4 regions of the Streptantibioticus cattleyicolor NRRL 8057 genome follow, and region 4 is predicted to be linked to each of the others. Evidence: riboswitches for the same ligand, from Rfam matches in the RefSeq annotation. Region 4 holds a riboswitch; each other region holds the start of a gene.

Region 1 (7,099 bases), on a different replicon from region 4:
GCGGGCTCGCCGACCGGCAGCGGCAGCCCGGGACGGGTGACGGTGCCCACCCCCGGGCCCGCCCGGAAGACCACACCGGATCCGGCCGGCAACCGCCGTACCGTGGCCCGCACCAGCGCGCCGTGGGTGACGTCCGGGTCGTCCCCCGCGTCCTTCACGATCCCCGCCATCGCGTACCCGCCGGTCAGCTCCTCCGCCGCCAGCGCGAACGACGGCGTCTGCCCCTTCGGCAGCGTCACCGTCACCGGGTCGGGGAAGGCCCCGGTCAGCAAGGCGGTGTACGCGGCCGTGGTGGCCGCCGTCGCACAGGCACCGGTGGTCCAGCCGGGCCGCAGCCCGGTGTGCTTGAGTTGGGCACCGCGGCCCCCGGTGGGCTCGCCGGCCCCTCGCACGTCATTGCTCATGAACGGACCCGGACCTCCATGCACGTACTGATACTGGGCGGAACCACGGAAGCCCGGCGGCTGGCCGAGGTGCTGGACGCCGTCCCCGGCCGGCGGGTGACCAGTTCGCTCGCCGGGCGGGTCGCCAGCCCCCGGATGCCCCCGGGCGAGGTGCGCGTCGGCGGCTTCGGCGGGGCCGAGGGGCTCGCCGGGTGGCTGCGCGACCACGCCGTCGACGTGCTCATCGACGCCACCCACCCCTTCGCCGGGACGATCAGTTTCCACGCGGCGCGGGCCGCCGCCACCGCCCATGTTCCCCTGCTCGCCCTGCGCCGCCCCGGCTGGGTCCCCGTCGAGGGCGACCGGTGGCACGAGGCCGCCTCGCTGGAGGAGGCGGCCCGGCTGCTGCCGGACCTCGGCCGGCGGGTCTTCCTCACCACCGGACGGATGGGTCTGGCCACCTTCGCGGCCCTGGACGACCTGTGGTTCCTGGTGCGTTCGGTGGACCCGCCGCAGGCCCCGCACCCGGCGCGGATGGACGTCGTCCTCGACCGCGGCCCGTTCACCCTCGACGGGGAACGCGAACTGCTGCGCCGCCACCGCGTGGAGGTGCTGGTGACCAAGGACAGCGGGGGAGCGGCGACCGCGCCGAAGCTGACCGCCGCCCGGGAGGCCGGGATTCCGGTGGTGGTGGTCCGCCGCCCGCCGGTCCCCGAGGGGGTGCCGGTGGTGTCCGGCCCCGAGGAGGCGGCCCGCTGGATCGGCGAGCGCGCCGCCCGGCAGGACGGCTGAGCCCCCGGGCGGCGCCGCCCGCGCTCACCCCGTCGGGTACCGGCGCGGGGTCCAGACGACCTCCTCGCCGTCCCCCCGCCGCACGGTGCGGGTCTGCGAGGAGCCGACCAGCAGGATGGTGCGCATGTCGACCTCGGCCGGGTCCAGCTCGGCCAGGCGCACGATCCGCACCCGCTCGCCGGGGCCGCCCACGTCACGCGCGACCACCACCGGGGTGGTCGGCGCCCGGTGCTCCAGCAGCACCTCCCGGGCCTTGCCCACCTGCCAGGTACGGCTGCGGGAGCCGGGGTTGTACAACGCGAGGACCAGGTCGGCCGAGGCCGCGGCACGCAGCCGGCCGGCGATGACCTCCCAGGGCTTGAGCCGGTCGGACAGCGAGACGACGGCGTAGTCGTGGCCGAGCGGGGCGCCGGCCCGGGCGGCTGCCGCGTTGGCCGCGGTGACCCCCGGCAGCACCCGTACCGGGACGTCCAGGTACTCCGGGCGGGAGGCGGCCTCCAGCACGGCGGTGGCCATCGCGAAGACCCCCGGGTCGCCGCCGGAGACGACGGCGACGCGACGGCCGCGCCGGGCCAGGTCGAGGGCGAACTCGGCGCGTTCGGACTCCACCCGGTTGTCCGAGCCGTGCCGGTGCTGACCGGGACGCTCCGGCACCCGGTCCAGATACGTGGTGTACCCCACGAGGTCGTCGGCGGCGGCCAGGGCGGCACGGGTCTGCGGGGTCAGCCACTGCGGCCCGGCCGGGCCGGTGCCGACCACGACCACCTCGCCGGGCCCGTCCGGCGCGGGCCGTCCGGCGCCGGCCCGGCCGGGCACCACCGCCACCGAGAAGTAGGGCACCGACTCCTCGGCCACGTCGGCCAGTTGGGCCAGCCGCTCCCCGGCCATGGTGGCCCGCTCGACGTACCGGGCCTCGGCCAGCCGTCCCGAACCGGCCAGCGCCGCGCGGACCTTGGGGAAGGTGCGCCCCAGCTTCATCACCACGGCGGCGTCCGTGGCGGCGAGCCGGGCGGTCAGCTCCTCCTCGGGCAGCGTGCCCGGCAGCACGGTCAGCACCTCCTCGCCCTCGGCGAGCGGGGTGCCCAGCCGCGCCGCGGCGGCGGAGACCGAGGTGACACCGGGGACGACCTCGGTGGGGTAGCGGTCGGCGAGCCGCTTGTGCATGTGCATGTACGAGCCGTAGAAGAGCGGATCGCCCTCGGCGAGGACGGCGACGGTACGCCCCGCGTCCAGATGCGCGGCCAGCCGGGCCGCCGCCTGGGCGTAGAACTCCTCCATCGCGCCCCGGTAGCCGCCCGGGTGGTCGGTGGTCTCCGTGGTCACCGGGTAGACCAGCGGCTCCTCGACGTGGTCGGCGCGGATGTGCCGGGCGGCGATGGACCGGGCTATGGAACGGCCGTGGCGGGCGCTGTGGTAGGCGATCACGTCGGCCTCGGCGATCACCTCGACCGCCCGGACGGTCATCAGGGACGGGTCACCCGGGCCGAGCCCGACCCCGTACAGCTTGGCGCTCACTCTTCCTCACTCGCGATCGCGTTGAGCGCGGCGGCGGCGAGGGCGCTGCCGCCCCGGCGGCCCCGGACGACGAGGTGGTCCACCCCGGACGGGTGGGCGGCCAGGGCGTCCTTGGACTCGGCGGCGCCGACGAAGCCGACCGGCACGCCGATGACGGCGGCGGGCCGGGGGGCGCCCTCCTCGACCATCTCCAGCAGGCGGAAGAGCGCGGTGGGCGCGTTGCCCACGGCGACCACGGCACCCTCCAGCCGGTCCCGCCACAGCTCCAGCGCGGCGGCGGTCCGCGTGGTGCCGAGCTTCGCCGCCAGTTCCGGGACGGCCGGGTCGGAGAGCGTGCAGAGCACGTCGTTGCCGGCGGGCAGCCGCTTGCGGGTCACGCCGCTGGCCACCATCTGGACGTCGCACAGGATCGGCGCGCCGGAACGCAGCGCCGCGCGGGCCCGGGCGACCACGGCGGGGGTGTACGCCAGGTCGCCGACGAGGTCGGTCATCCCGCAGGCGTGGATCATCCGCACGGCGACCTGGGCGACGTCGGCGGGCAGCCCCGCCAGATCGGCTTCCGCGCGGATGGTGGCGAACGACCGGCGGTAGATGGCCGCGCCGTCCTTCTCGTAGTCGTAGCGGGACACGGTATTCTTCTCGCTGCTCTCGTCGGGGATACGGCTCATGAGGTGATCGCCGCCAGGACGGTGGCGAGTCGGGAGGGGTGGTCCACGGTGGCGGTGCGCGGCGCCCGGCCGGAGGCGGTGACGCTCACCCGGTAGCCGCCGTCCTCGGCGGCCACCACGTCGATCCGGTCGCCCACGGGGTGACCGCAGCGGCGTTCGCACCCGGACCAGTACAGGGGGAGGCCCGGGAGTCCGGCCGCGTCCAGGGCCGCGGCGGCGTCCGTCCGCACGTCCGCCCGTGACCTGGCGCAGCCGGGGCGGCCGACGCAGGCGCCCACCCGCGGCCAGGGCGAGTCGGGGTCGGTGACCAGGCCGACGGCGCGCAGCCGGGCGAGCGCGTCGGCCGCCCGCTCGGGGGTGAGGCCCGGTGCGGGCAGGACGACGCCGCGCCAGGGGGTCAGCCGCAGCTCACCGCGGGCGGCCCGGGTCAGCTCCCGCCACTGCGCGGCGGACAGCCGGCCGAGCGGAACGTGGACCGACAAGGCGTCGCCGGTCACCCCGGGGAGCGGACCGCCGGTGCCGGTGGCCTCCGGTACGCCCGTCGCGTGGTTGATGCCGTCCGCCGTCAGACGGCGGCCGAGCGCGGCCGTCAACTCCTCGGCAGGCAACGCGAGTTCGGCCACCCGCCAGGCACGCGTCCCGCTCGCCCGCGCGGCGTCGAGGAAGACCTCGGCGGCCGTCAGCGTGGCCCGCGCCGCCTGCCCGCCGGGCACCCGCAGCGCCGTCCCGGACGCCCCGAGGCGCACCAGGGCGTCCCCGTCCGGAACCGCCCGCACCGTGACGTCGGCGCCGAGCCCGGCGACGTCCCCGCGCCCGTCGTCCAGCGCGAACAGGAAGCGCCCGGACAGCTCGCGGGCCGCTTCGCTCGCGCACAGCAGCGCGTCGAGGCCGGTGAGCCACGGCCGTACGTCCCGCAGCCCGTGCCCGTCGAGCCCGGACAGCGGCGAGGCGACGACGTTGCGCACCCGCTCGTGTCCCGGGGACGGCAGCAGCCCGGCGGCCTCCAGCAGCCCGGCCAGTTCGGCACCGCACCCGGCCGGCAGCCCGCGCAACTGCACGTTGCCGCGTGAGGTCAGATGCAGGTCGCCGTCGCCCAGCCGCAGTGCCGCCGACCCCAGCGCTTCGGCCTGACGGGTCGTCAGCACACCGCCGGGCAGCCGGACGCGGGCCAGCGCCCCGTCGTCCGCGGCGTGCAGCCGCAGCGCCCCCGGGCAGGCGTCACCGCGATCCCGCGAGACCGCCGCGGCCTGGGACGACGGAGGGGTGGAAGCCGTTGACATGGCCGCGAGCATACCGATGATCGCACCCGGTGTACTCCCCGCCATTCCTCGGTGCCCCTTACTATGCTCCTCGGTGGATCATCCGTTCCACCACCGCCACCATGGCGACCAGGGAGGAAGCCCGGTGCGAATCCGGCGCGGTCCCGCCACTGTGAGCCCGCCCCCCGGGGCCGGGTGAGCCAGGAACTCCCTTCCGCCGCGCACCACTTGGCGCGCGGCGGAGCCATCCGACACCGCCCGGGGCGCGGACCCCGAGGAAGGCCAGCGACCGCATGCAGCCGTCATCCGGGGAGCGCGACACGCACCCCCGCGTCCTGCTCCTGTCGACCTCCGACACCGACCTGCTCAGCGCCCGCGCGGCCGGCGGCCCGGTGCGCTACCGCTTCGCCAACCCGGCCCGGCTGCCCCTCGACGGCCTCCCGGACCTCCTCGACGGCGTCGCCCTGGTCGTGGTACGCCTCCTCGGCGGCGTCCGCGCCTGGCAGGACGGCCTCGACCTGCTGCTCGCCGACGGCCGCCCGGTCGTCGTCCTCACCGGCGAACAGGCCCCCGACGCCCAGCTGATGGCCGCCTCCACGGTCCCGGTCGGCATCGCCGCCGAGGCCCACGCCTACCTCGCCCACGGCGGCCCGGCCAACCTCGAACACCTCGCCCGGTTCCTCTCCGACACCGTCCTGCTCACCGGCCACGGCTTCGAACCCCCGGCGCCCGCGCCCACCTGGGGCCCGCTGGAACGCGTCGCGCGCGACGACGGCACCGGCCGCCCCGTCGTCGCCGTGCTCTACTACCGCGCCCACCACATGGCCGGCAACACCGCCTTCGTCCACGCCCTGTGCGACGCGATCGAGGACGCGGGCGGCACGCCCCTGCCGCTGTACGTCGCCTCGCTGCGGGCGCCGGAACCGGAGCTGATCGACGCGCTGCGGGCCGCCGACGCCGTCGTCACCACCGTCCTCGCCGCGGGCGGCACCCGGCCCGCCGACGCCTCCGCCGGGGGCGACGACGAGTCCTGGGACGCCGGCGCCCTGACCGCCCTCGACGTCCCGATCCTGCAAGCCCTCTGCCTGACCGGCTCGCGCGCCGACTGGGCCGCGGGCGACGAGGGGGTCTCCCCGCTGGACGCGGCCGGCCAGATCGCGGTGCCCGAGTTCGACGGCCGGCTGATCACCGTGGCGTTCTCCTTCAAGGAGATCGACGCCGACGGCCTCCCGGCGTACGTCGCCGACCCCGAACGCGCCGCCCGGGTGGCCGGGATCGCGGTACGCCACGCCCGGCTGCGCCACATCCCGCCCGCCGCCAAACGCGTCGCGCTGGTGCTCTCCGCCTACCCCACCAAGCACTCCCGCATCGGCAACGCGGTCGGCCTGGACACCCCCGCGAGCGCCGTCGCGCTGCTGCGCCGGCTGCGGGACGAGGGGTACGACTTCGGTACCGGCGCGGAGGTCCCCGGACTCGCCTCCGGCGATGGCGACGAACTGATCCGGGCGCTCATCGAGGCGGGCGGCCACGACCAGGACTGGCTCACCGAGGAACAACTCGCCCGCAACCCGGTGCGCATACCGGCCGCCGACTACCGCCGCTGGTTCGCCACCCTCCCGCCCGAACTGCGCTCCGCCGTCGAGGAACACTGGGGCCCGGCGCCCGGCGAGCTGTTCGTCGACCGCAGCCGCAACCCCGAGGGCGACATCGTGCTCGCCGCCCTCCGCCACGGCAACCTGCTCGTCCTCATCCAGCCGCCGCGCGGCTTCGGCGAGAACCCGATCGCCATCTACCACGACCCCGACCTCCCGCCCTCCCACCACTACCTGGCCGCCTACCGCTGGATCGCCGCCCCGCGCGACGAGGGCGGCTTCGGCGCCGACGCGGTGATCCACCTGGGCAAGCACGGCAACCTGGAGTGGCTGCCCGGCAAGAACGCCGGTCTGTCGGCCGCCTGCGCCCCGGACGCCGCCCTCGGCGACCTCCCGCTGATCTACCCCTTCCTGGTCAACGACCCCGGCGAGGGCACCCAGGCCAAACGCCGGGTGCACGCCACCCTCGTCGACCACCTGGTGCCGCCGATGGCCCGCGCCGAGTCCTACGGCGACATCGCCCGGCTGGAACAACTCCTCGACGAACACGCCCAGATCGCCGCCATGGACCCGGCGAAGCTCCCGGCGATCCGCGCCCGCATCTGGACGCTGATCCAGGCCGCCCGGCTCGACCACGACCTCGGCCTCGCCGACCGCCCCGACGACGACGGCTTCGACGACTTCCTGCTGCACGTCGACGGCTGGCTGTGCGAGGTCAAGGACGCCCAGATCCGCGACGGTCTGCACGTACTGGGCACCGCGCCGACCGGTGAGAGCCGGGTGAGCCTGGTGCTCGCCATCCTCCGCGCCCGCCAGATCTGGGGCGGCACCACCGCCCTGCCCGGGCTGCGCGAAGCCCTCGGCCTCGACGAGTCGGCCGCCACCCGCAC
Region 2 (7,099 bases), on a different replicon from region 4:
TCGTCGGCGCGCGGATCCCGACAGATTGATCCGGACCGGATCTCGCCGGTTGTGCGGTACGTGTTCGCCCGTTGTGCGGAAATCTGCGGAATACGGGTGAGCGTGGCATCCAAGGAGTGCGAGGAGTCTCCTCGGTTTGGCTGGACAACGGCTGCGACTCGCCGTTTTTCGGCCAACTTCGCGGCTGCGCGCGATTATTGAAGGTTTCCTGCGATAACCCGTCGGAGAGGAATTCGGCCAGGTGCCGTCGGGGACGCCGTCCGGGTGCCGTGCCCGCGGTACGGATCCGGTCTCAAACGTGATTCCGGCCACCGGTGATCTTTCGCGTCCGGGGGCCGCACCATGGGCTTCCGTTCCACCGCACATCAGCTCGGAGGCCGCCATGACCGGCGTCGGAACCGTCTCGCCCGAAGGACTCGAGGTCCAGGTCGCCCATCGCCGGAACCCCTACGCGTACCTCTTCGACGACGCGGGGCTCGACGCGCTGCTGCTGGAGCTGGGGGTGCGTCGGGCGGCGAGCGTCTGGCGCAATCACACCACCGAGGAGGAGCGCGCGCCGCGCGGGCGTTATCCCCGTCCCGCGATGGGTTTCGTCCTGCTGGACGCCACCGCCGGCCCCTGGGTCCGCAACGAGGAGGCGGTGCTCGCGGTGATCACCGTCGGCGACGGCGGCCACACCTTCCTGCCCAACGCGGCGGCCAAGGCGGCGGCCCACCGCCGGCTCGGCCGCAACAACGGCGAGGCGGTCCACGTCGACCCCCATCTGCTGGCCACCGGTGACTTCCGCTACGGCCACTCCGCCGACGTGCGCGGCCAGATCGTCGCCGCCAGCTCGCAGAGCACCGACCAGGACCTCTACGAAGCCGCCCGGCTGGCCGCCGACTTCGTCCACGCGGTGGGCGACCGCCACGCCGACTGGGAACGCCGGCGCGGCGCGGGCGACTGGGCCGCCCCCGACGACACCCCGGCCCCGGAACACCGCGCGATGACCGCCTGGTTCCAGCCGAGCTGACACAACGTCAACTCGGACCGGCTCAGGGGGCGATCGGCAACCGCCGCTTGTGCTCGGTGAGCCGGTAGCGGCGGACGATGGCCTCGAAGGCGGCCTCGGAGACCGGCTTGCCTTCCAGGAAGTCGTCGATGTCGTCGTAGGTGACGCCGAGCGCGTCCTCGTCGGGCCGCCCCGGGTTCAGCGTCTCCAGGTCCGCGGTCGGGGTCTTCCACACCAGCTCGGCCGGGGCGCCGAGGGCTTCGGCCACCGCCCGTACCCGCCGCTTGGTGAGACCGGTGAGCGGCACCACGTCGGCCGCGCCATCACCGAACTTGGTGAAGAACCCGGAGACCGCCTCCGCCGCGTGATCCGTGCCCACCACCAGGCCGTCGTGCGCGCCCGCCACCGCGTACTGGGCGATCATGCGCTGCCGTGCCTTGATGTTGCCGTGCACGAAGTCCTGGTGACCCGCGTCACGGAAGACCGTGCCGCCGGCCAGCACCGCCTCCAGCGCGGCGTCGCTCGCGGGCTTCACGTCCACGGTGAGCACCTGGTCGGCCCGGATGAACTCCAGCGCCAGCCGCGCGTCCTTCTCGTCCGCCTGCACGCCGTACGGCAGCCGCATCGCGAAGAACGTGGCCTCCCGTCCCGCGGCGCGGACCCGCTCGACCGCGAGCTGGCACAGCCGGCCCGTCGTCGTGGAGTCCACCCCGCCGCTGATGCCCAGCACCAGCGAACGCAGCCCCGTGACGGTCAGCTGACCGGCGAGGAAGGCCACCCGGCGCTCGATCTCCTCCCGCGCCTCGAAGGACGGGCTCACCCGGAGATCCCTGGCGATCTCCAGCTGCGGGGATATGGACGCCTGGTCGGTCACGGCTGCTCCTCGGTCGGCCCGCCGGCCAGGTTCGGCAGGCGCCGCCCGGCCCGGGCCACAGGTACGTGTAGCGGGGAAAACACTCTAGAGGACGGCGGAGAAGCGCTGCTCACCCCGTACGGGACGGCAACCGTCCCGGAGGTGTCCGCCGTCGTCCGCCGGGTAGCTTCGTCCTCGCCGGAAGACGAACGACACCACGATGCGACGCGACCGTTCGGCTCAGCACGCGGTCGTCGCCGGGCGGAGGTGCCCTCATGGGTCACAAGGAATTCCTGACCGAGGCGGTACGGCTGGCGACCGAGGCCGTGGAGCGGGGCTGGGGCGGGCCGTTCGGGGCGGTGATCACGCGGGACGGGGAGATCGTCGCGCGCGGGCAGAACCGGGTGCTGCTCACCGGGGACCCCACCGCGCACGCCGAGGTCGAGGCCATCCGCGAGGCGGCCCGGCGGCTCACCCCGCACGCGCCCACCATCTCCGCCGAGCACCGCGACGAAGGCACCCTCGCCTGCGTGCCGCGCCCCGAGGGGTCCGACGACCCGCTCCCGCGCCGCGCCCGCATGCTCAAGGGCTGCGCGCTCTACGTCAGCGGCGCCCCCTGCCCGATGTGCATGAGCGCCGCCTACTGGGCGCGTCTCGACGCCGTCTACTTCAGCTGCGGTTTCGAGGCCACCCGGGAGATCGGCTTCGACGACGCCTTCCAGTACGAGGACTTCCAAAAGCCGCTGGACGAGCGGCGGATCCGCATCGAGCAGATCCATCCGGAACTGGGCGCCACGGCCTACGCGGCGTGGTCGCGCAAGCCGGACCGGCATCCGTACTGACGGTTCACCGGATACGGACTTGCGGGCGGTGCCGTCGGCGACGGCCTGGAGCTTGTCGGGGTCGGCCACGTCGTGGATGGTGGTGATACGGCCGTCGGCGTCGGAGGTGACGGTGGCGGCGCCCACCACCGGGCGCAGCGCTGACGGACTTTGCCACCGCCGTCGGTCGCCGCGGCGAGGAACCGCTCGGTGGCCCGGCGTTGCTCCGGGTGGTGGCGTCCAGGAGATGGATGCCGGCCGCCCGTTCGTGACGTGCGCCACGGCGTGGTTCGCGTGTCCTGCCCGGTGAAAGGTGCGGCGGCGTACGGTCGGGGTGGGTGGGAAGGAGTGGGTATGGCGGGCGGCGAGGTGACGGTGGATCAGGTCGTCGTGGCGTACGGGCTGCGTCCGTTGCCGGTGGAGGGCGGGTGGTTCCGCCGAACGTGGGCCGGGCCGCCGGATGCCGCGGGGCGCCCGGCGGGTTCGGCGATCCTCGCCCTGCTCACCGGCGAGGAGGACGGTTTCTCGGCGTTGCACCGGCTGCCCGTCGACGAGGTGTGGCACTTCTACCGCGGCGACCCGCTGGAGCTTCTCCTGCTCGCGCCGGACGGCACCGACCGGCTGGTGGTCCTCGGCGGGGACGGCCCCGGCGCCGTGGTGCAGGCGGTGGCCCCGGCGGGCACCTGGATGGGGGCGAGGGTGGCGCCCGCGGGGCGGTGGTCGTTGGTCGGTACGACCATGGCGCCGGGCTTCGTGCCCTCCGACTACCAGGGCGCCGACACGTCGGACAGAGAGCGGCTGTGCGCCCGCCATCCACGGCACGCCACCCGGATCCGCGCCCTGTGCCGTACCGACGCCCCGACCCGCATGCCGGAAGGAGACGCCGATGTCTGACCCCCGGCTCCCCGACCTGACCGGCCGCACGGCCCTGGTCACCGGCGCCAGTGGTGGCATCGGGGCCGGAATCGCGCGGCAGTTCGCGCGGGCCGGCGCCGCCGTGGCCGTCCACTACCACCACGGCGAGGAGCGGGCCCGCCGGGTGGCCGCGGAGATCACCGGCGCGGGCGGCCGGGCCCGCGCCTTCCGGGCCGACCTGACCCGGGAAGCGGACTGCCACCGCCTGGTCGAGCAGGCCGCCGACTGGCACGGCGGACGCCTCGACGCGCTGGTCAACAACGCCGGTGTGCAGCCCGTCGTCCCGCTCGCCGAGCTGACCGCCGCCGACTGGCACGACATCTACCGGGCCGACACCACCAGCGCCTTCTGCTGCACCCAGGCCGCCGCCGAGGTGATGCGCGGGCACGGCGGCGGCACCATCACCCACATCGCCTCCGTCGAAGGCAGCCGGCCGGCCCCGGGGCACGCGCACTACAACGCCGCCAAGGCCGCGCTGATCATGTTCGCCCGTTCCGCCGCCCTGGAGTACGGCCGGTACGGCATCCGCGTCAACTCCGTCTCCCCTGGCCTGGTCGACCGGCCCGGACTCGCCGGTGACTGGCCCGAGGGCGTCGCCCGGTGGACGGCGTCGGCGCCGCTCGGCCGTCTCGGCACACCGGAGGACGTGGGCAACGCGTGCGTCTTCCTCGCCTCGGACGCCGCCGGCTGGATCACCGGTACCGACCTGGTCGTGGACGGTGGTGTCGGCGCCCGTCCCACCTGGTAGCGCGGCGGCTCAACGTGCCAGGCAGCAGTCACCGCACATCGCACCGGCCGGTGCGCGGTAGTACAGGCAGCAGCTACGGCGGCGGAACGCGAGGTCCGGTCCGGTGACGTGTCCGGTGCCGGCGAGGTCGCCGGCGTCCAGCAGCGCGGTGGTGACGGCGGTGAGCGGGGCGCGCAGCGCGGGGCGGGCGGCCAGCAGGGTGCGGGCGGCCTCGACGAGGGCGGAGGCGGCGTTCCCGGCGAGCAGGCGCGGGGCGACCTTGGTCCGCAGACCGGCCGCGAGGGCGCGCAGATGCGGCATCACCTGGTCACGTATCGCGGCGGCGGCATCGGGGAGTCGACCGGCGTACCAGCCGGCGGGGCGCGGCAGCCGGAGGGCCGGGGCGTCGTCGGCTCGCTGCAACCCTCCGGTGTCCGGGACGATGCCGTGGAGCACCGCGCAGCCGAGGACGGGGGACCACAGGCGGGCGGCGTGGCCGAGTTGGGCGATGGAGACGCCGACGCGTGCCTCATGGGTGCCGTGGCGTTCGGCGACGGCCCCGGCGAGGTCGGCGAAGCCGTCGGCGTAGGAGTGGCGGACCGGGTGCCACCCCTCGTCGGGGCCGCCCACGGTGAGGGCGAAGAAGCCGCCGAGGGACGCGACGTCGGCCAGGGCGGCGGCGACGGCGTCGGCGGGTGCGGCAGGGCGCATGACGATGAGTCTCCTTGTCGACTTCGGTGAGAGGGGCGCCGTTCCGGTCCGGCGGACGGGGCGGCGCCCGCTTTGTGCCGCGGCCCCGGGGAAACGTAGTATCACGCGGGTCATCGCCGCGACGGGAGACAGGAAGCCGGTGCGAATCCGGCACGGTCCCGCCACTGTGACCGGGGAGTGCACCCCTCGACACGCCACTGCGCACGGCGCGGGAAGGCGGGGGGAACGTCGATCCGGGAGTCAGGACACTGGCCTGTCGCGGGCCCGTTTGAGGAGCGCGGACTCCCCAGGAGGCTTACGTGTACCACGGCATGTCATGCCGCCGTTCCCCCCGCCCGGCCCGGTCGCGCCGCCCGCCGCGCGCCGTGGTGGCCGCGGTCGCCCTGTCCCTCACGCTGCTGACCGCCGGCTGCGGCGCGGGCGGCGCCTCCGTCGCGGACGCCCCGCACGCCACCGCGTCACCGGCCGAGGGCTTCCCGGTCACCGTCGACAACTGCGGTGTGCGCACCACGTACCGCGAGCCGCCCTCCCGGGCCGTCACCATCCACCAGCACCCGGCCGAGCTGATGCTCTCCCTCGGCCTGAAGGACCGCATGGTGGGCACCTCGTTCCCCGACTCGGCGGTGCTGCCCGAGCTGAGGAAGGACTACGCGTCCGTACCCCAACTGGCCAGGAAGGCACCGTCGTTCGAGACCGTTCTCGACGCCGACCCCGACTTCGTCTACGGCGGCTACGCCAGCGCCTTCGCCGAGCACGAGGGCCGTTCCCGCGAGGCGTTCGCCGACGCGGGGATCAACACGTACCTCAACCGCGAATACTGCGGCAAGGGACGGGTGACGATGGAGGACACCTACGAGGAGATCCGCACCATCGGCCGCGTCTTCGGCGTGTCCGACCGGGCCGAACGGCTGGTGGCGCGGCTGCGGGGCCGGGTCGGCAAGGCGGTGACCGCGGTGCGGTGCCGTCCCGACGTGCCGGTCTTCGTGTACGACAGCGGTGACAAGGCGGCCTTCACAGCGGGCCGCGGGAGCCTCGGCACCGAGCTGATCCGGCTGGCCGGCGGCCGGAACGTCTTCGGCGACCTCGACGATGTCTTCGGTGACGTCTCCTGGGAGCAGGTGGTGGCACGCAGGCCGGAGGTCATCGTCGTCCACGACTACGGCGGTGCCCGCGACGTCGAGCGGAAGAAGGCGTTCCTGCTCTCCCGGCCCGCCCTGGCCGACGTCCCGGCGATCAGGAACAAACGGTTCGTCACCGTGCCGTTGACCGCGACGCTGGTGGGCGTGCGGTCGGCGTACGCGGTGGAGGACCTGGCGCGCGGGCTGCACCCGGAGAGTTTCCGGTGACGGCGGTCGCGGCCCGGGCCGAGGAGACCGCACCGCGTCGGCGTCGTCCGGGCCGGGTCCGGCTCGCCGTCGTCCTGGTGGTGCTCGCGCTCCTGCTGGCCGCCTCCGTCACGGCCGGCCTCGCCGTCGGCTCGGTGCGGGTGCCACCCGGGCAGGTGTGGGCCATCGTGACGCACGCGCTGGGCGCCGACCGGGCGGACCGGGAGTGGTCCCGGGCGCGGGAGACGATCGTCCTCCAGGTGCGGGCGCCGCGGGTGCTGCTCGGGGCGGTGACGGGCGCGGGGCTGGCGGTGGTGGGCACCGCCATGCAGGCGCTGGTGCGCAATCCGCTGGCGGAGCCGTATCTGCTGGGGGTCTCCTCGGGGGCGTCGCTGGGCGCGGTGGCGGTGATCGTCTTCGGGGTCGGCCTGTTCGGGCCGGTGTCGTTGTCGGTGGTGGCGTTCGCGGGTGCGCTGGGGGCGCTCTTCCTGGTGTACGCGACCGCGCGCACCGGTGGCCGCATCACCTCGGTGCGGCTGGTGCTCTCCGGGGTGGCGGTGGCGGCGGTGCTCACCGCGGTGACGGATCTGCTGCTGCTGACGACCGACCGGGGCAACGAGGCGCGGGCGGTGCTCGCCTGGACCCTCGGTGGCCTCGGCGGGGTGAGTTGGGGCACGTTGTGGTTGCCGGGTGCGGCGTTGCTGCTCGGTGTCGGCGTCCTGATGGCGCGGGCACGCCAGTTGAACCTGCTGCTCG
Region 3 (7,099 bases), 4.4 Mb from region 4:
ATCCACGAGGACGGCTCGCAGGACCTGGTACGGGTGCTCGCCGCCGGCGAACTCGACCTCGCCCTGGTCATCACCCCGCTCGCCGCGCAGGCCCCCGCGCTCACCACCGCCGAACTGCTGCGCGAGGACCTCGTCGTGGTCTCCACACCCGGCGCCCCCGCCCCGGGCGGCCGGCGCGCCCGGATCCGGGTGGCCGACCTGCGCGACCAGCCGCTGGTGATGTTCCGCCGCGGCTACGACCTGCGCGAGTTCACCGTCGGCGCCTGCCGCGCCGCCGGCTTCGAGCCCTCCTTCGCCGTCGAGGGCGGCGAGATGGACGCGGTCCTCGGCTTCGTCCGGGCCGGCCTCGGCATCGCCGTCCTCCCCGGGATGGTCGCCACGCGCTCCGGCCTACGGGTGACCCCCTTCGCGGGTCCGGGCCTGCAACGGACGATCGCGGTCGCGCACCGCAAGGACGTGCAGCCCCCGCGGGCCGCCCGCGAACTCACCCGGGTCCTCCGCGACCACCTCGCCACCGCCTCCGCCGCCGGCACCCTCCCCCCGAGCACGGTCCTCCCCTGACGGTTCGCTCGCGCTGGCGGTCAGCCATGACGTGGTGGCCGGTTCGCCCGTTTCGGGTTGCGGGGTCGCCTCCGGCAGGCCCGGTGTGGCGGGGGTACCCCCGAATCCCCGCACTGGCGCTTGCCGTTGCCGTGGTGGCCGGTTCGCCCGGTTCGGGGTTCCGGGGTTGCCCCGGCGGCCCCTGTCCGGTGGGTGGTTGGTGGGGTTTTTGGTTTGGTGCGGCACCGGGTGGGTTCGCCTTGGGTGCGTTGGGGGTCGGGGGCGCGCCGGGGGTGACTCCTCGCTCCCCGTATCCGCCAAGGCTTGGCTCCGGCTACTGGGTCGCTGCGGGGACACCCCCGGCACACCCCCTCCTGTCCGGTTGGCGGGTGCCTCTCTTCGCGGGTGGGGGTGAGTGAGGAGGTTGGGGTCACCCCGGTCTTTTTCTCACCCCCTCCGTGCCGCAGCGCGGAACGAGACCGGACGGGGGCGTGCAGGGGTGTCCCCGCAGCGACCCAGTAGCCGGAGCGCAACTGTGGCGGATACGTGGAGCGAGGAGTCACCCCGGAGGGCCCCCGGGAACCCAGGCAGACAGTGCGCATCCCGCGCTGGACGAATACAGCCACGGGTGGGCGGGGGAAAACATCTGTGACGTCCGCCACGACGAAAGGGGAACGGGCGCGCCCCGGGGAGGTAATGGCTGACCGCCAGCGCGAGCGCCGCGCCACGACGAGACGGGGGACCGGGGGCACCCCCGGTTGGGAGCTAGTCGCCGTCGGCCTTCGGCCGACGGCGGAGGACGAGCACGGTGGCCCCGCCCGCCAGCGCGAGCAGAACCGCTCCGTCGGCCACCTCACTCATCCCCGACCCCCCCATCACACTCCCGCCCAGCCCCGCCTTCGCCCCCATCACCGGGACCGGGGTGCCCTCCCCGGGCACCCGGACGGTGCTGGTGGTGGTCGTCCCGTGGTCACCGCAGCGGATGGTCACCCGGTAGGAGCCGGGCTTCGCGGTGACCGGGACGCGTACGTCGGCGGACATGTGGCCGACCCCCGCGGCCAGTACCACCGTGCCGAAGAGCGGCGAGGTCGCCTTGGCGCCCTTCGTCATGTCGTCGCACCGGCTGTCGTCGTTGATCAGCAGGATCTGACCGGGCTGGACCGGTTGCGGGGCCACGCTCGCCCAGGCCGCCGGGGCGGCGAGCGAGACCGTGGCGGCCCCGGCCAGTGCGACGGCGGCGGTACGACCAGCGTGCATGGGACTCTCCTGTGCCGGACGCGGACACGGTGACCGCGATCGACGAAACCGGCCTTGGGGGGATCAAAACCCGGCCGGTCCCCGCTCGCCAGGCGGAAACGCCCGACGGGGTCGGAGCCGCCCCCGCACGGGCCCCGTCACGCAGGGAAAACGGCACGTCACCGTATGCGCACCGCCGAACGGGTGGGATCGTCCCCGGTGCGCCGTCCGGGTGAGGCGGAGCCGGCGCTCAGCGCTCGTCGAGCCATGAGCGCAGTTCGGCCCGGTCCGTCTCGCCCAGTGACGCCGGGGACCACACCGGGGCGCGGTCCTTGTCGACGAGGGCGGCCCGTACGCCCTCGGCGAAGTCGTGGCCGGCCGCCACCCGGCAGGCGAGCCGCAGTTCGCGGGCGAGGCATTCCTCCAGTGAGGATCCGGCGCCGCGGCGCAGCAGTTCGAAGGTGAGGAAGAGGCTCGCCGGCGACATCCGGCCGAGTACCGTCAGTGTCTCGCGGGCCCAGTCGTCCCGTTCGGCGGTGAGCCGGTCGAAGACCTCGTCCAGCGTGGGCGCCGAGAAGCAGCGGTCGATGGCCGGGTAGTGGCCGCGCAGTTCGGAGGCGGGCGGGGCGGTGGCGAAGCCGGCCACCAGTTCCGCGGTGCGCGTCCCGCCGCCGTCCCGCAACGCCGCCTCCAGCGCGGGAAGTTCGCTCGACGGCAGGTAGTGCGTGGCCAGCCCGCACTCCACCGCCGCGGCGCCGGAGATCCGGGTGCCGGTCAGCCCCAGGTACATCCCCACCGAACCGGGCAGCCGGGGCAGGAAGTAACCGGCGCCGATGTCGGGGAAGAAGCCGATCGCGGTCTCCGGCATGGCCAGCCCGGCCCGTTCGGTGACCACCCGCAGCGTGCCGTGCACCGAGATCCCCAGGCCGCCGCCGAGCGCGAAGCCGTCGATGAGCGCGAGGTACGGCTTGGGGTAGCCGGCGATCGCCGCGTCCAGGGCGTACTCGGCGGCGAAGTACGCGCGTACCGCCGCCAGGTCGCCGCGCAGCGCCGCCTCGCGTACCGCCCTTATGTCGCCGCCGGCGCAGAACGCCTTGGGGGAGGTGCTGGCGATCACCACCGCGTGGACCGAGTCGTCGTCGCGCCAGCGGTCCAGCGCGGCGGTCAGCAGCCGGACCATCTCCAGGTCGAGCGCGTTGAGCGCGGCCGGGCGGTCCAGCAGCAGCCGGCCGACGCCGCCGTCGGCGACGGCGCGTACCGGGGGGTGGTGCGGGTGGGGTGCCATGCCGTTCCTGTCCTGGTAGTGCCGTTCAGGGGTCAACGGCCGCGTTCCGCACCGCCGTTGACCTGGATGATCTGTGCCGTGACCTGGCCCGCGCCGGGGGCGGCGAGCCAGCGCACGGCGTCGGCGACGTCCGCCGGGGTGCCCGCGCGGCCGGTGCTGGTCTGCTCGATCAGGGCCCGTTCCCGTTCGGCCGCCAGGCCGCCGGAGAAGAACTCGGTGTCCCGGATGTAGCCGGGGGCGACCACGTTGACGGTGATCCCGCGCGGCCCGAGTTCGCGGGCGAGGTCGAAGGCGTAGGGGTGGAGCGCCGCCTTGGACGCGGCGTACGAGCCGGTGCCGGAGCCGCGCAGGGCGGCGATGGAGCTGATCAGGACCACCCGGCCGCCGGGGGAGGCCAGCCGGTCCTTGAGCGCCTCGGTGAGCAGCACCGCGGTCAGGGTGTTGACCCGGAAGTTCTCCGACCAGGCCCACGCGGTGCGCTCCAGCCCCTCCGGGATCGCCTCGCCGCCGTGCGCCGCCGGGTTGCCGCCGGCGTTGGCGACGACCACGTCCACCCGGTCGAAGCGCGCGGCCACCTCGTCGGCGACCCGGCGCGCCCCGCCGGCCGAGGACAGGTCGGCGGCGACGGTCAGCGGTTCGGGCAGCCCGGGGTGGGCGGCGGTCAGCCGGCCGGCCGTCTCGCGCAGCACCTGCTCGCGGCGGCCGGTGAGCACCAGGTGCGCCTCCTCGGCCGCGAACTCCCCGGCGACCGCCGAACCGATCCCGCTGCCGCCGCCGCTGACCACCACGACCCGTGTCATCTCCACCTCCGGCGCTCCGGCGGACTCCGGCGGCCCGCCGGTGATCACCGTACCGAACCGGGGCGCGCGCCCGGTCAGACGGACGGCCGGGACCAGCGGTGTTCGACCCGGGCCAGCTTCCAGTAGGCCAGCGCGCAGGCCCAGACCACCACGAACAGCCCGGCGATCAGGAAGCCGGCGTTGCCCAGGTCGAGTCCGGAGATCCAGCCGGTGACCGGGTCGGCGAGGCCCAGCTTGTCGCGGAGGACGCCGACCAGTTCGACCGTTCCGATCAGGAAGGCGACGGCGATGGAGAGCCCGGTGATGGTGAGGTTGTAATAGACCTTGCGCACCGGGTTGCTGAACGCCCAGTGGTAGGCGACGTTCATGAAGGTGCCGTCGAGGGTGTCGAACAGGCTCATCCCGGCGGCGAAGAGCAGCGGCAGGCAGACGATGGCGTACCAGGGCAGGCCGGCCGCCGCGCCGCTGCCCGCCATCACCATCAGCGTGACCTCGGTGGCGGTGTCGAACCCGAGGCCGAACAGCAGGCCCACCGGGAACATCTGCCCGGAGCGGGTGATGGAGCGGGTGAGGCGGCCCAGGATGCGGTTGAGGAAGCCGCGCGAGTCGAGGTGGGCCTCCAGCTCCGACTCGTCGAACCGTCCGGCGCGCATCGCCTTGAAGACCCGGACGATGCCGGCGAGCGCCACCAGGTTGAGCGCGGCGATGACGTAGAGGAAGCCGCCGGAGACGCAGGTGCCGATCAGCCCGAGGGCGCGGTGGGTGCGCGAGTCGTCGCTCATCAGTGTGCCGGCCAGCTGTGCGCCGCCCGCGATGAGCGCGGCGAGCAGGATCACCATGCTGGAGTGGCCGAGGGCGAACCAGAACCCCACCGACAGCGGGCGTTTGCCGTCGGCCATGAGCTTGCGGGTGGTGTTGTCGATGGCCGCGATGTGATCGGCGTCGAAGGCGTGCCGCATGCCCAGGGTGTACGCGGTCACCCCCAGGCCGACGCCGAACACCTGGGAGCCGACGGTGTAGTGACGCGGCACCACCAGGAGGAAGAGCACCCCGAAGGCGGCCAGGTGCAGCGCGGTGATGACGGCGAGCAGCCCCGCGGTGCGCAGGGTGTCCCGGCGCTGCCAGCGCAGGGCGGGGGGGACGGCGGATATCGCGGGGGTGGCGGTGGGATCTGCGGCAGGCAGGGTCATTCGAGGATCACGCTCCAGCACCTCGTGGACGTCTTCGTGAGATGCCGTGGCCGGTCTCCTGGCTGACGGGTGGTGCTCGCGCCCGGCCCTGCCTTCCCGGCCGCGCGAACGGCCAGTGGTTCCCCGCGCCGTGGCCGGCGCGCGGAACGGGACGGGAACTCCCCGATCACAGTGGCGAGGGCCGCTCCGGTCTGGGACCCCCTGACGAGGGCCTGTCACCGGTATTCCCGAACACCACGGCCCGCTCACTGTACCGGTCCGGGGGGCCGGCGGCACGGGGCCGCCGGTACCCGTCCGTTGCCCCGGACGGCCGACTATGTCTCAGATACCGGTAAAACCCCCATCTTTACGGTATCCCTCGACTGCCCAGGCTCGTTGTACAGGGCCCCAATCACGACTCGTCCCTTGGAGGCAGTCGCATGAAGTCCCTCAAGCTCTCATCCGTCCGGGCGGCCATGGTGCTGGCCGGCGGCGCCGCCGCGCTGCTGCTGGCGGCGGGCACCTCCGTCGCGGCCGGCGCGGACAGCCCCCGTCCGCTCCCCGGCCACCAGGTCAAGGGCCATGAGCACGGCCACCACCGGCACCACGGCCACCGGCACCACCACCACTACCACCACGGCCACCACCGTCTGTCCCACCACTCCGGCTGGTTCCACGAGGGCGGGCGCGAGCACGGCCGCGAGGGGCGCGAGCACGGTCGTGAAGGCCGTGAGCACGGCCGTGAGGGCCGCGACCGCATGGAGCGGGGCCTCGGCGGCGAGCGCGGCATGCGGCACAGCTGACCCGCCCGGCCCCCGGTGAACGGCCACCGCGCGGCGCTCCAACCCCTCCCGGGGCGCCGCGCGGTGGCGTTGTCGTCACCGCCGCCGGGCGGCGCGGTTCAGGTCAGCAGCCCGGTGGCGGTCACCGCGCGCAGCCCGCGCCGCCCGAGCCCGGCCAGCAGCCCCGGCAGCGCCCGTACCGTGCCCTCGTGGCCGAGGTGGAGGCTGACCACCGAGCCGGGGCGCACCTGGCCCAGCACGGTGGAGGTGACCGCCTGCGGCCCCGGGTCGGTCCAGTCGAGGGAGTCGACGTCGTAGGAGAGCACGTGGGGGTAGCCCGCCTTGCGGGCCAGCGAGATCACCAGCGGGGTGGCGTACCGGGCCTGTGAGGGGCGGAACCAGCGCCCGGGGCTTCCGGTGAGCCGGCGCAGCCGGTCGGCGCAGCGGTTGATCTCGGCCGCCGCGGCGTCGGCGGCCATGGTGCACACCGGACCGTGGTTCTGGGTGTGGTTGCCCAGTTCGTGGCCGCCGTCCAGGATCCGGCGGGCGATGCGCGGGTAGGCGTCCAGCCAGCTGCCGACCGCCAGGACGGTGACGTGCGCCCCGGCGTGTTCGGCCGCGGTGAGCAGCGCGGTGGCGAGCGCGGGGTCGCCCTGGCCGTGGAAGGTGAGGGCGACCAGCGGCCGGTCCCGGGGGCCGTGCTCGATCTGGTCGGGCAGGGTGGCCGGCAGCGCGGCGGGCGAGGGGGTGGCGGACGGAGCGGCCGGCCGGGCCGGACGCGGGGTCCCCGGCGCGCAGCCGCCGACCACCGCCCCGGCGGCGACCCCGCCCATCGCGGCCCGCAGCACGCTGCGGCGGTCCACGCTCATCGGCCCGCACCCCCGGTCGGTCGTCCTAGGGAAATCCGGCTGCCCGATCCTTGCCCGCGCCGCCCCCGGGTGCCCCGGCGTGGCGCGGGCATTCACCCGATCGCCGCCGTCCCCGCGGTCCCGCGCCGTTCAACGGCTCGTAAAAGCCTTGCTGTCATGGCTGCGTCACACGGTAGCGTCCGGGCGTGTTGTCAGCTACGCGGAGAAACCGCGCTTCCCTGCTCGCGGTGGCGGTGGCGGTGCTCGTCACCACGCTGCTCGCCGCCTTCACCGCCCCGGCCGGCGCCGTACCGCCCCCCAGGCACCCCACGGAGAGCCGGCCCGTCTACTCCTACGCCGGCGCCGTACGGGAGACCGTCTGGGTCGACACCGGGCTCGACGGCAACCACGACGGCCGCCCCGACCGGGTGGCCGCCGA
Region 4 (7,099 bases):
AGGCCCCGGGTGGGCGAGCCGGACGGGCCGGCCGGGACGTAGCCGCCGCGCAGCGCGCGCAGCACGTTCTCGATCTCGTCGTCGGTACGGGCCAGCCGCGGCACCACCTCGGCGCAGGCGAACTCCAGCACCCGCACCGCGTCGGGGATGTCGCGCCCGGTCACCTCGGCCACCACCGCGGCGGCCTCGGGGACGGCCCAGTCGCGGGCCTCCAGCGTCTCGGCGAGCCGCCGGGCGACCCGTTCCAGCAGGTCGATCGCGTCCGAGGCGGTGCGCGCCGGGCCCTCGGCCAGCGCGGTCAGCGCCTCCGGAACCGCCACCCGGGCCCCCGGCTCGGCCAGCAACTCCCGTTCCACCAGCCCGTATTCGGCCGCCAGCGACGCCCGCAGCCCCGGCAGAGCCCCCGCGGTTCCACCCCAGATCTGCGCCGACCGCAGCACCGCCAGCACCAGGTTGACCCGTGCCTCGCCGACCGGGCCGCCGCCCAGGATGTGCAGGCCGTCACGGATCTGCACGTCCTTGATCTCGCACAGCCAGCCGTCGATGTGCATGACGAACTCGTCGAACTCGTCCTCATCGGGCTGCTCGTCCACCTGGAGGTCGTGGTGGAGCTCGGCGGCCCGCACCAGCGTCCAGATCTGGCCGCGCACGGCCGGTGCCTTCGCCGGGTCCAGGTCGCTGACGAGCGCGTACTCGTCCAGCAGTTGCTCCAGCTTGGCGAGGTCGCCGTAGGAGTCGGCGCGGGCCATCGGCGGGACCAGGTGGTCGACCACGGTGGCGTGGCCGCGCCGCTTGGCCTGGGTGCCCTCACCGGGGTCGTTGACGATGAACGGGTAGACCAGCGGCAGTTCGCCCAGCACCGCGTCGGGCGCGCACCCCCGGGACAGGCCGAGTCCCTTGCCCGGCAGCCACTCCATGGTGCCGTGCTTGCCCAGGTGGACGACGGCGTCGGCGCCGAACGACCGCTCCAGCCAGCGGTAGGCGGCCAGGTAGTGGTGGGAGGGCGGCAGGTCGGGGTCGTGGTAGATGGCGATCGGGTTCTCCCCGAAGCCGCGCGGCGGCTGGATCATGATCACCACGTTGCCGAAGCGCAGCGAGGCCAGCACGATCTCGTCGCCGTCCACGTAGAGCGAGCCCGGCGGCTCCCCCCAGTGCTCCAGCATCGCCTCGCGCAGCGCCGGGTCGAGCGTGGCGAACCACTCCCGGTAGTCCGCCAGCGGAACCCGCGCCGGGGCCGCCGCCAACTGCTCCTCGGTGAGCCATTCCACGTCGTGGCCGCCGGCCGCGATCAGCCGGTGGATCAGCTCGTCGCCGTCGTCCGGGTGGTCGCCGGTGTCGTACCCGGCCGCCCGCAGCGCGTCCAGCAGCCGCACCGCGGAGGCCGGGGTGTCCAGCCCGACGGCGTTGCCGACCCGGGAGTGCTTGGTGGGGTACGCGGTGAAGACCAGGGCGAGCTTCTTGTCCGCGTCGGCCTTGTGGCGCAGCGCCGCGTGGCGCACCGCGATCCCGGCCACCCGCCCGGCCCGCTCGGGGTCGGCGACGTAGACCGGTACGTCGTCGTCGCCGGTCTCCTTGAAGGAGAACGGAACGGTGATCAGCCGGCCGTCGAACTCCGGGATGGCCACCTGCATCGCCGCGTCCATCGGGGTCAGCGCCGCGTCCGACGCCTCCCAGGCCGCCCGCGACGAGGTGAGGCAGAGCCCCTGGAGCACCGGCACGTCCAGCTCGGCGAGCGCGCCGACGTCCCACGCCTCCTCGTCGCCGCCGGCCGAGGCGTCCGAGGCGACCGTGCCGCCGGCCGCGAGCACCGTGGCCACCAGCGCGTCCGCCCGCCCCAGCAGTTCGTACAGCCCCGGGTCGGCACCGCGTAGTGAACCGCAGTACACCGGCAGCGGATTGGCGCCCTTGGCCTCGATCGCCTCGCACAGGGTGTCCACGAACGCGGTGTTGCCGGAGAGTTCGTGGGCCCGGTAGAAGAGCACGCCGACCGTGGGGCGGTCCTCCTTGAGCTGGTAGGAGCCGTGCACCCCGTAGGCGGGCATCGGCTCCGGCGGGGCGAACCCCTCGCCGGTCAGGGCCACGGTGTCGGTCAGGAAGCGGGCCAGCTCGGCGAGGTTGCGCGGGCCGCCCTCGACCAGGTAGCGCAGCGCCTCGGCCACCACGCCGGCCGGCACCGAGGACATCGCCATCAGCTCCGCGTCCGGCACCGCCTCGCCGCCCAGCAGCACGGTCGGCACCCCGCTCGCGGCCAGCGCCGCCAGCCCCTCCTCCCAGGCCCGTTTGCCGCCCAGCAGCCGGACCACGGCGACCGTGACGCCGTCCAGCAGCGCGGGCAGGTCCTCCGCGGTCAGCCGGGTCGGGTTGCCGGTCCGGTAGGCGGCACCGCAGGCCCGGGCGGCCAGCAGGTCGGTGTCGGCGGTGGACAGCAGCGCAACGGTGTGCTCGTTGTTCACGGTGCTCCCGGGGGAAGGAAGGGGAGGCCGGCCGGAACGCCGTCCTCGATCAGCCGCAGCAGTGCCGCGGTGTCCGCGTGCTCCTCGATCAGATCGCCGAGCCGGTCGAGCTGCTCCTCGCGCAGCGCGCCGAAGGAGGTGTCCGGCGCGGGGACGAAACGGCGCCCCGCCGCCTTCGCCACCCGGCGCAGGAACGCCCGGCGGAAACCGTCGCTCTCCAGCGAGCCGTGCCAGTGGGTGCCCCACACCGCGCCGACCCGGCAGCCGTCCAGGAACGCCTCGTCGCCGCCGCGCACCTCGGCCACCCCGTGGTGGATCTCGTAGCCCTCCACGGGTTCGCCGAACTCCTTGCCGGACGGCCGGGCCAGCGTCTTTTCGGCGGCGAACCGCACCCGTACCGGCAGCACGCCCAGCGCCTCGACGGTGCCGGCGCGGGACTCGACGTCGTCCTCGACGACCTCGCCGAGCATCTGGAAGCCGCCGCAGATGCCCAGCACCGGACGGCCCTCGGCGGCCCGGCGCACCACGGCGTCGGCCAGCCCGCGCTCCCGCAGCCAGGCCAGCGCCCGTACCGTGCCGCGGGTGCCGGGCAGCACCACCAGGTCGGCGTCGGCCAGCTCCTCGGGGCGGTCCACGAAGCGCACCACGACCCCGGGTTCGGCGGCGAGCGCGTCCACGTCGGTGAAGTTGGACATCAGCGGCACCGCGGCCACCGCGACCCGCAGCACGTCCTCCCCGTACGGGGGCGTCACGGCCGACTCGCGCACGGTGCCGCGCAACGACACCCGCAGCCCGTCCTCCTCGTCGATGCCCAGGCCGTGCCGGAACGGCAGCACCCCCAGCGTCTGACGGCCCGTCAGTTTCCGGAGGCTCTCCAGCCCCGGCTCCAGCAGCGTCACGTCACCGTGGAACTTGTTGACCAGGTAGCCGGCGATCAGCGCCTGGTCCTCGCGGTCCAGGAGCGCGGTGGTGCCGAAGAACGAGGCGAAGACCCCGCCGCGGTCTATGTCGCCGACCACCACCACCGGCAGCCGCGCGGCCCGCGCCAGCCCCATGTTGACGATGTCGCTGCGCCGCAGGTTGATCTCGGCCGGGCTGCCGGCCCCCTCGCAGATCACCACGTCGTGGGTACGGCGCAGTTCGGCCAGGCAGTCGGTGACGGTGCCCAGCAACTCCCGCTGCCGCCCGTCATGGTAGCCCCGTGCGCTCAACTCACCCACCGGCCTGCCCAGCAGCACCACCTGGCTGCTGCTCTCCCCGCCCGGCTTGAGCAGCACCGGGTTCATCAGCGCCGTCGGCTCCACCCGCGCGGCCTGCGCCTGCATCGCCTGGGCCCGGCCGATCTCGGCGCCGCCGCGGGTGACGAAGGAGTTGAGCGACATGTTCTGCGCCTTGAACGGCGCCACCCGCACACCCCGCCGCACCAGCCACCGGCAGATCCCGGCGGTCACCACGCTCTTGCCCGCGTCCGAGGTGGTCCCGGCCACCAGCAGTCCGCCTGTCACCGACGCCTCCTCGACACCAGCCCCGCACCGGCGCAGACCGCCAGCGCCAGCAACCCCACCCGGCGCGACAGCCGCACCGCGCGCTCCACATCGGCCACCTCGACCGGCCGCCCGGCCGCGCCCAGCACCGGCCGGTGCTCCACCCGCCCGCCGTACGACAGCGTGCCGCCCAGCCGGACGCCCAACGCGCCCGCGAACGACGCCTCCACCGGCCCCGCGTTGGGGCTCGGGTGGCGCCGTCCGTCGTCCCGCCACACCCGCCAGGCGCCGCGCGGATCGGGTCCGGCCACGGTCGCCAGCAACGCGGTCAGCCGGGCGCCCGGCCACCCCAGCACGTCGTCGAGCCGGGCCGCCGCCCAGCCGAACCGCCGGTAACGCGGCGAACGGTGACCCACCATCGCGTCCAGCGTGTTGACCGCCCGGAAGGCGGCGAGCCCCGGCACCCCGCCGATCGCCCCCCACACCAGCGCGCCGACCACCGCGTCGGAGGTGTTCTCGGCCACCGACTCGACCACGGCACGGGCGATCTGCGGCCCGTCCAGCGCCTGCGGATCCCGGCCGCACAGGTGCGGCAGCCGTTCCCGGGCCGCCGTCAGGTCCCCGTCCGCCAGCGCCGCGGCCACCGCCCGGGCCTCCCGCCCCAGCGACGTACCGCCCAGCACCGACCAGGTCACCACGGCGCCCAGCGCGGTGGCGGCCAACGGGGAACGGCGGGTCAGCCGCTCGGCGGCGTACCCGGCGGCCAGCACCCCGCCCGCGCACACCGCGGTGAAGAGCGCGCCCCGGCCCCGGTCGTCCCGCCACAGCCGGCGCTCCGCCGCCGAGGCGGCCCGGCCGAACGCGGCCACCGGATGCGCCCGGCGCGGGTCACCGGCGAGCAGGTCGCAGGTGTAGCCCAGGGCGGCGCCGTACGCGAAGAAGCGATCGGCACGCATCGGTTCAGTCCGCCGTCGCGCCTCGGGACGGCCTCGTCGGCAGGGGTGGGGGCGGTGTGCCGGGCATGGCAGAAGTCCTCACTCAGGGTCCGCGCCCTGGTTCGACGTGACCGGCGACGAGAGTCTCCTGGCTCCCGGATCGGCACGCCCCCGGCCTTCCAGCCGCTCACGCGGCCGTGACGCTCGGGTGGGGACGTGCTCCCCGGTGACAGTGGCGGGACCGCGCCGGATTCGCACCGGCTTCCTCTGCTGTCGCCGTTGGGCATAGCGCCGTATGGCACCGCGAAGTCCACCATGGGCCGCGAACGCGCGTCAACCTTGTGTGAGCGCCCCCACGGGGTGTATGCGCAGGTGGAGACGGGAAGGCCGGCCCGACGCACGGGCCGGCCACGGCGGTTCAGCCGACGATGAGCCAGATCCCGTAGGCCACCGCCGCCGTGCACAGCGCGAAGCACAGGTAGGCGCCCGCCCGCCGGGCTGAGGCGGTCTGACCGCCGGGGCCCGCCGGGGCCTGCTTCGCCAGCCCCGCCACGCCCAGCGTGAACAGCGCGACCAGCGCCACCGTGACGCCCACGCCGACGCCGAGCACCGAGGCGAAGCCCGCCCAGTCGATCTTCACAGCAGCGCTTCCTTCTGTGCGGCGGCCGGGGCGGCCGGGACCACGGGGGGAACGGAGGCCGCCGGCGCCGGCAGCACGGCCGTCAGCGGCGCGACGGGCGCCACGGCCGGGGCGAACGGGTCGAAGCCCTCCTCGGCGGCTTCGGCGGCGGGCTCCGCCACCGGCGCCACGTCGTTGACGTTGGTGTGGTCCACCGGCTTGCGCTGTGAGACCAGCCACGCGGCCAGCCCCACCGCCAGCCCGATCGCGCCGACCACGATCACGCCCCAGGTGCCCTGCTCGGACAGGAGGGCGGCGCCGGACGCCACGAGCCCGGCGGCGGGCAGCGTGATCACCCAGGAGGCGGCCATCCGGCCGGCCGTGCCCCACCGCACCACGGCGCCCTTGCGGCCGACCCCGGCCCCGAGCACCGCGCCGGAGCACACGTGCGTGGTGGAGAGCGCGAAGCCCAGGTGGGACGAGGCGAGGATCACCGTCGCGGCCCCGGTCTGGGCGGCGAAGCCCTGCTGCGGCTGGATGTCGGTGAGCCCCTTGCCCAGGGTGCGGATGATCCGCCAGCCGCCGACGTACGTACCCAGCGCCATGGCGGCACCGGCCGCCACGATCACCCACAGCGGCGGGTCGGCGTGCGGCGCCACCAGGCCGCCGGTCACCAGCGCCAGGGTGATCACGCCCATCGTCTTCTGCCCGTCGCTGGTGCCGTGGGCCAGCGAGACCAGCCCGGCCGAGGCGATCTGCCCGGCCCGGTAACCCTTGGCGGTGGCCGCCGGGTCCGCGCCGCGCCCGATCCGGTAGGTCGCCCGGGTGGCCAGCGCCGAGGCGATCCCGGCGATCAGCGGGGAGGCCACCGCCGGGATCAGCACCTTCATCACGATCGCGTCGGCGTGCACCCCGTGGACGCCCACCGAGGCCAAGGTGGCCCCGATCAACCCGCCGAACAGGGCGTGCGAGGAACTGGACGGCAGCCCGGCCAGCCAGGTCACCAGGTTCCACACGATCGCGCCGATCAGCCCGGCGAAGATCACTTCCGGGTGCACCCCGGCCTTCTCGTCGATGATGCCGCCCGAGATGGTCTTGGCGACCTGCACCGACAGGAACGCCCCGGCCAGGTTGAGCACCGCGGCCATCGCCACGGCCGCTCTCGGCTTCATCGCCCCGGTGGAGATGGTGGTCGCCATGGCGTTGGCGGTGTCGTGGAAGCCGTTCGTGAAGTCGAACACGAGCGCGGTGACGATCACGACTCCGACGAGCAACGTGATGTGGTCCATTCACCCAGGCAATCGTTCGAGCGGGCAGAGACGCGGCGACCGTACGGACCGAGAATGAACGGAAGGTGAACTGACGGCATCCTCCCGGCGGTCACCGCGACCCCTTCACCATCGCACCCCCCGACCGGCCCGCCAGGGCGCGCTGAGGCGACGGGCGGTGCGGCCGGCCCCGCCGCACGCCTGAGCGCCCGCGCGGGCGGCGGAACACCCGGCGCTAGCCCCGCCCGGAGATCCGGTCCGCCAGCCGGGCCACCGGGTCCGTGTGTGCCGTGCGGCCGGCGCGCTCGCGGCGGTCGGCCGTCCGGTAGGCGGCGTACAG

Evidence for each region. Region 4 has a riboswitch for cobalamin ahead of SCATT_RS04790 (cobalamin biosynthesis protein). Riboswitches for the same ligand answer to the same signal wherever they lie in the genome.
Region 1: linked by a shared signal. The riboswitch ahead of cobN (cobaltochelatase subunit CobN) and the one ahead of SCATT_RS04790 (cobalamin biosynthesis protein) in region 4 are both predicted to bind cobalamin.
Region 2: linked by a shared signal. The riboswitch ahead of SCATT_RS28735 (ABC transporter substrate-binding protein) and the one ahead of SCATT_RS04790 (cobalamin biosynthesis protein) in region 4 are both predicted to bind cobalamin.
Region 3: linked by a shared signal. The riboswitch ahead of nicT (Nickel transporter NicT) and the one ahead of SCATT_RS04790 (cobalamin biosynthesis protein) in region 4 are both predicted to bind cobalamin.

What each region holds. Positions count from the first base shown of each region.
Region 1 is NC_017585.1:327,688-334,786, reverse strand. Features, by position in the region: gene SCATT_RS28990 (cobalt-precorrin-5B (C(1))-methyltransferase) at 1-404, opposite strand, end outside; gene SCATT_RS28985 (cobalt-precorrin-6A reductase) at 423-1,175, shown strand; gene SCATT_RS28980 (precorrin-2 C(20)-methyltransferase) at 1,200-2,690, opposite strand; gene SCATT_RS28975 (precorrin-8X methylmutase) at 2,687-3,358, opposite strand; gene cobG (precorrin-3B synthase) at 3,355-4,650, opposite strand; cobalamin riboswitch at 4,696-4,847, shown strand; gene cobN (cobaltochelatase subunit CobN) at 4,911-7,099, shown strand, end outside.
Region 2 is NC_017585.1:264,138-271,236, forward strand. Features, by position in the region: gene SCATT_RS28705 (hypothetical protein) at 383-1,012, shown strand; gene nadE (ammonia-dependent NAD(+) synthetase) at 1,035-1,865, opposite strand; gene SCATT_RS28715 (nucleoside deaminase) at 2,120-2,686, shown strand; gene SCATT_RS28720 (cupin domain-containing protein) at 3,020-3,559, shown strand; gene SCATT_RS28725 (SDR family NAD(P)-dependent oxidoreductase) at 3,552-4,328, shown strand; gene SCATT_RS28730 ((2Fe-2S)-binding protein) at 4,338-5,018, opposite strand; cobalamin riboswitch at 5,109-5,289, shown strand; gene SCATT_RS28735 (ABC transporter substrate-binding protein) at 5,330-6,364, shown strand; gene SCATT_RS28740 (FecCD family ABC transporter permease) at 6,361-7,099, shown strand, end outside.
Region 3 is NC_017586.1:5,492,042-5,499,140, forward strand. Features, by position in the region: gene SCATT_RS24055 (LysR family transcriptional regulator) at 1-561, shown strand, start outside; gene SCATT_RS24060 (hypothetical protein) at 1,306-1,797, opposite strand; gene SCATT_RS24065 (enoyl-CoA hydratase/isomerase family protein) at 2,027-3,061, opposite strand; gene SCATT_RS24070 (SDR family NAD(P)-dependent oxidoreductase) at 3,094-3,861, opposite strand; gene nicT (Nickel transporter NicT) at 3,936-5,051, opposite strand; cobalamin riboswitch at 5,083-5,305, opposite strand; gene SCATT_RS38685 (hypothetical protein) at 5,471-5,833, shown strand; gene SCATT_RS24085 (polysaccharide deacetylase family protein) at 5,932-6,681, opposite strand; gene SCATT_RS24090 (Xaa-Pro dipeptidyl-peptidase) at 6,909-7,099, shown strand, end outside.
Region 4 is NC_017586.1:1,129,111-1,136,209, reverse strand. Features, by position in the region: gene cobN (cobaltochelatase subunit CobN) at 1-2,426, opposite strand, end outside; gene SCATT_RS04795 (cobyric acid synthase) at 2,450-3,958, opposite strand; gene SCATT_RS04790 (cobalamin biosynthesis protein) at 3,955-4,893, opposite strand; cobalamin riboswitch at 5,015-5,139, opposite strand; gene SCATT_RS04785 (hypothetical protein) at 5,291-5,512, opposite strand; gene SCATT_RS04780 (inorganic phosphate transporter) at 5,509-6,780, opposite strand; gene SCATT_RS04775 (NAD(P)/FAD-dependent oxidoreductase) at 6,995-7,099, opposite strand, start outside.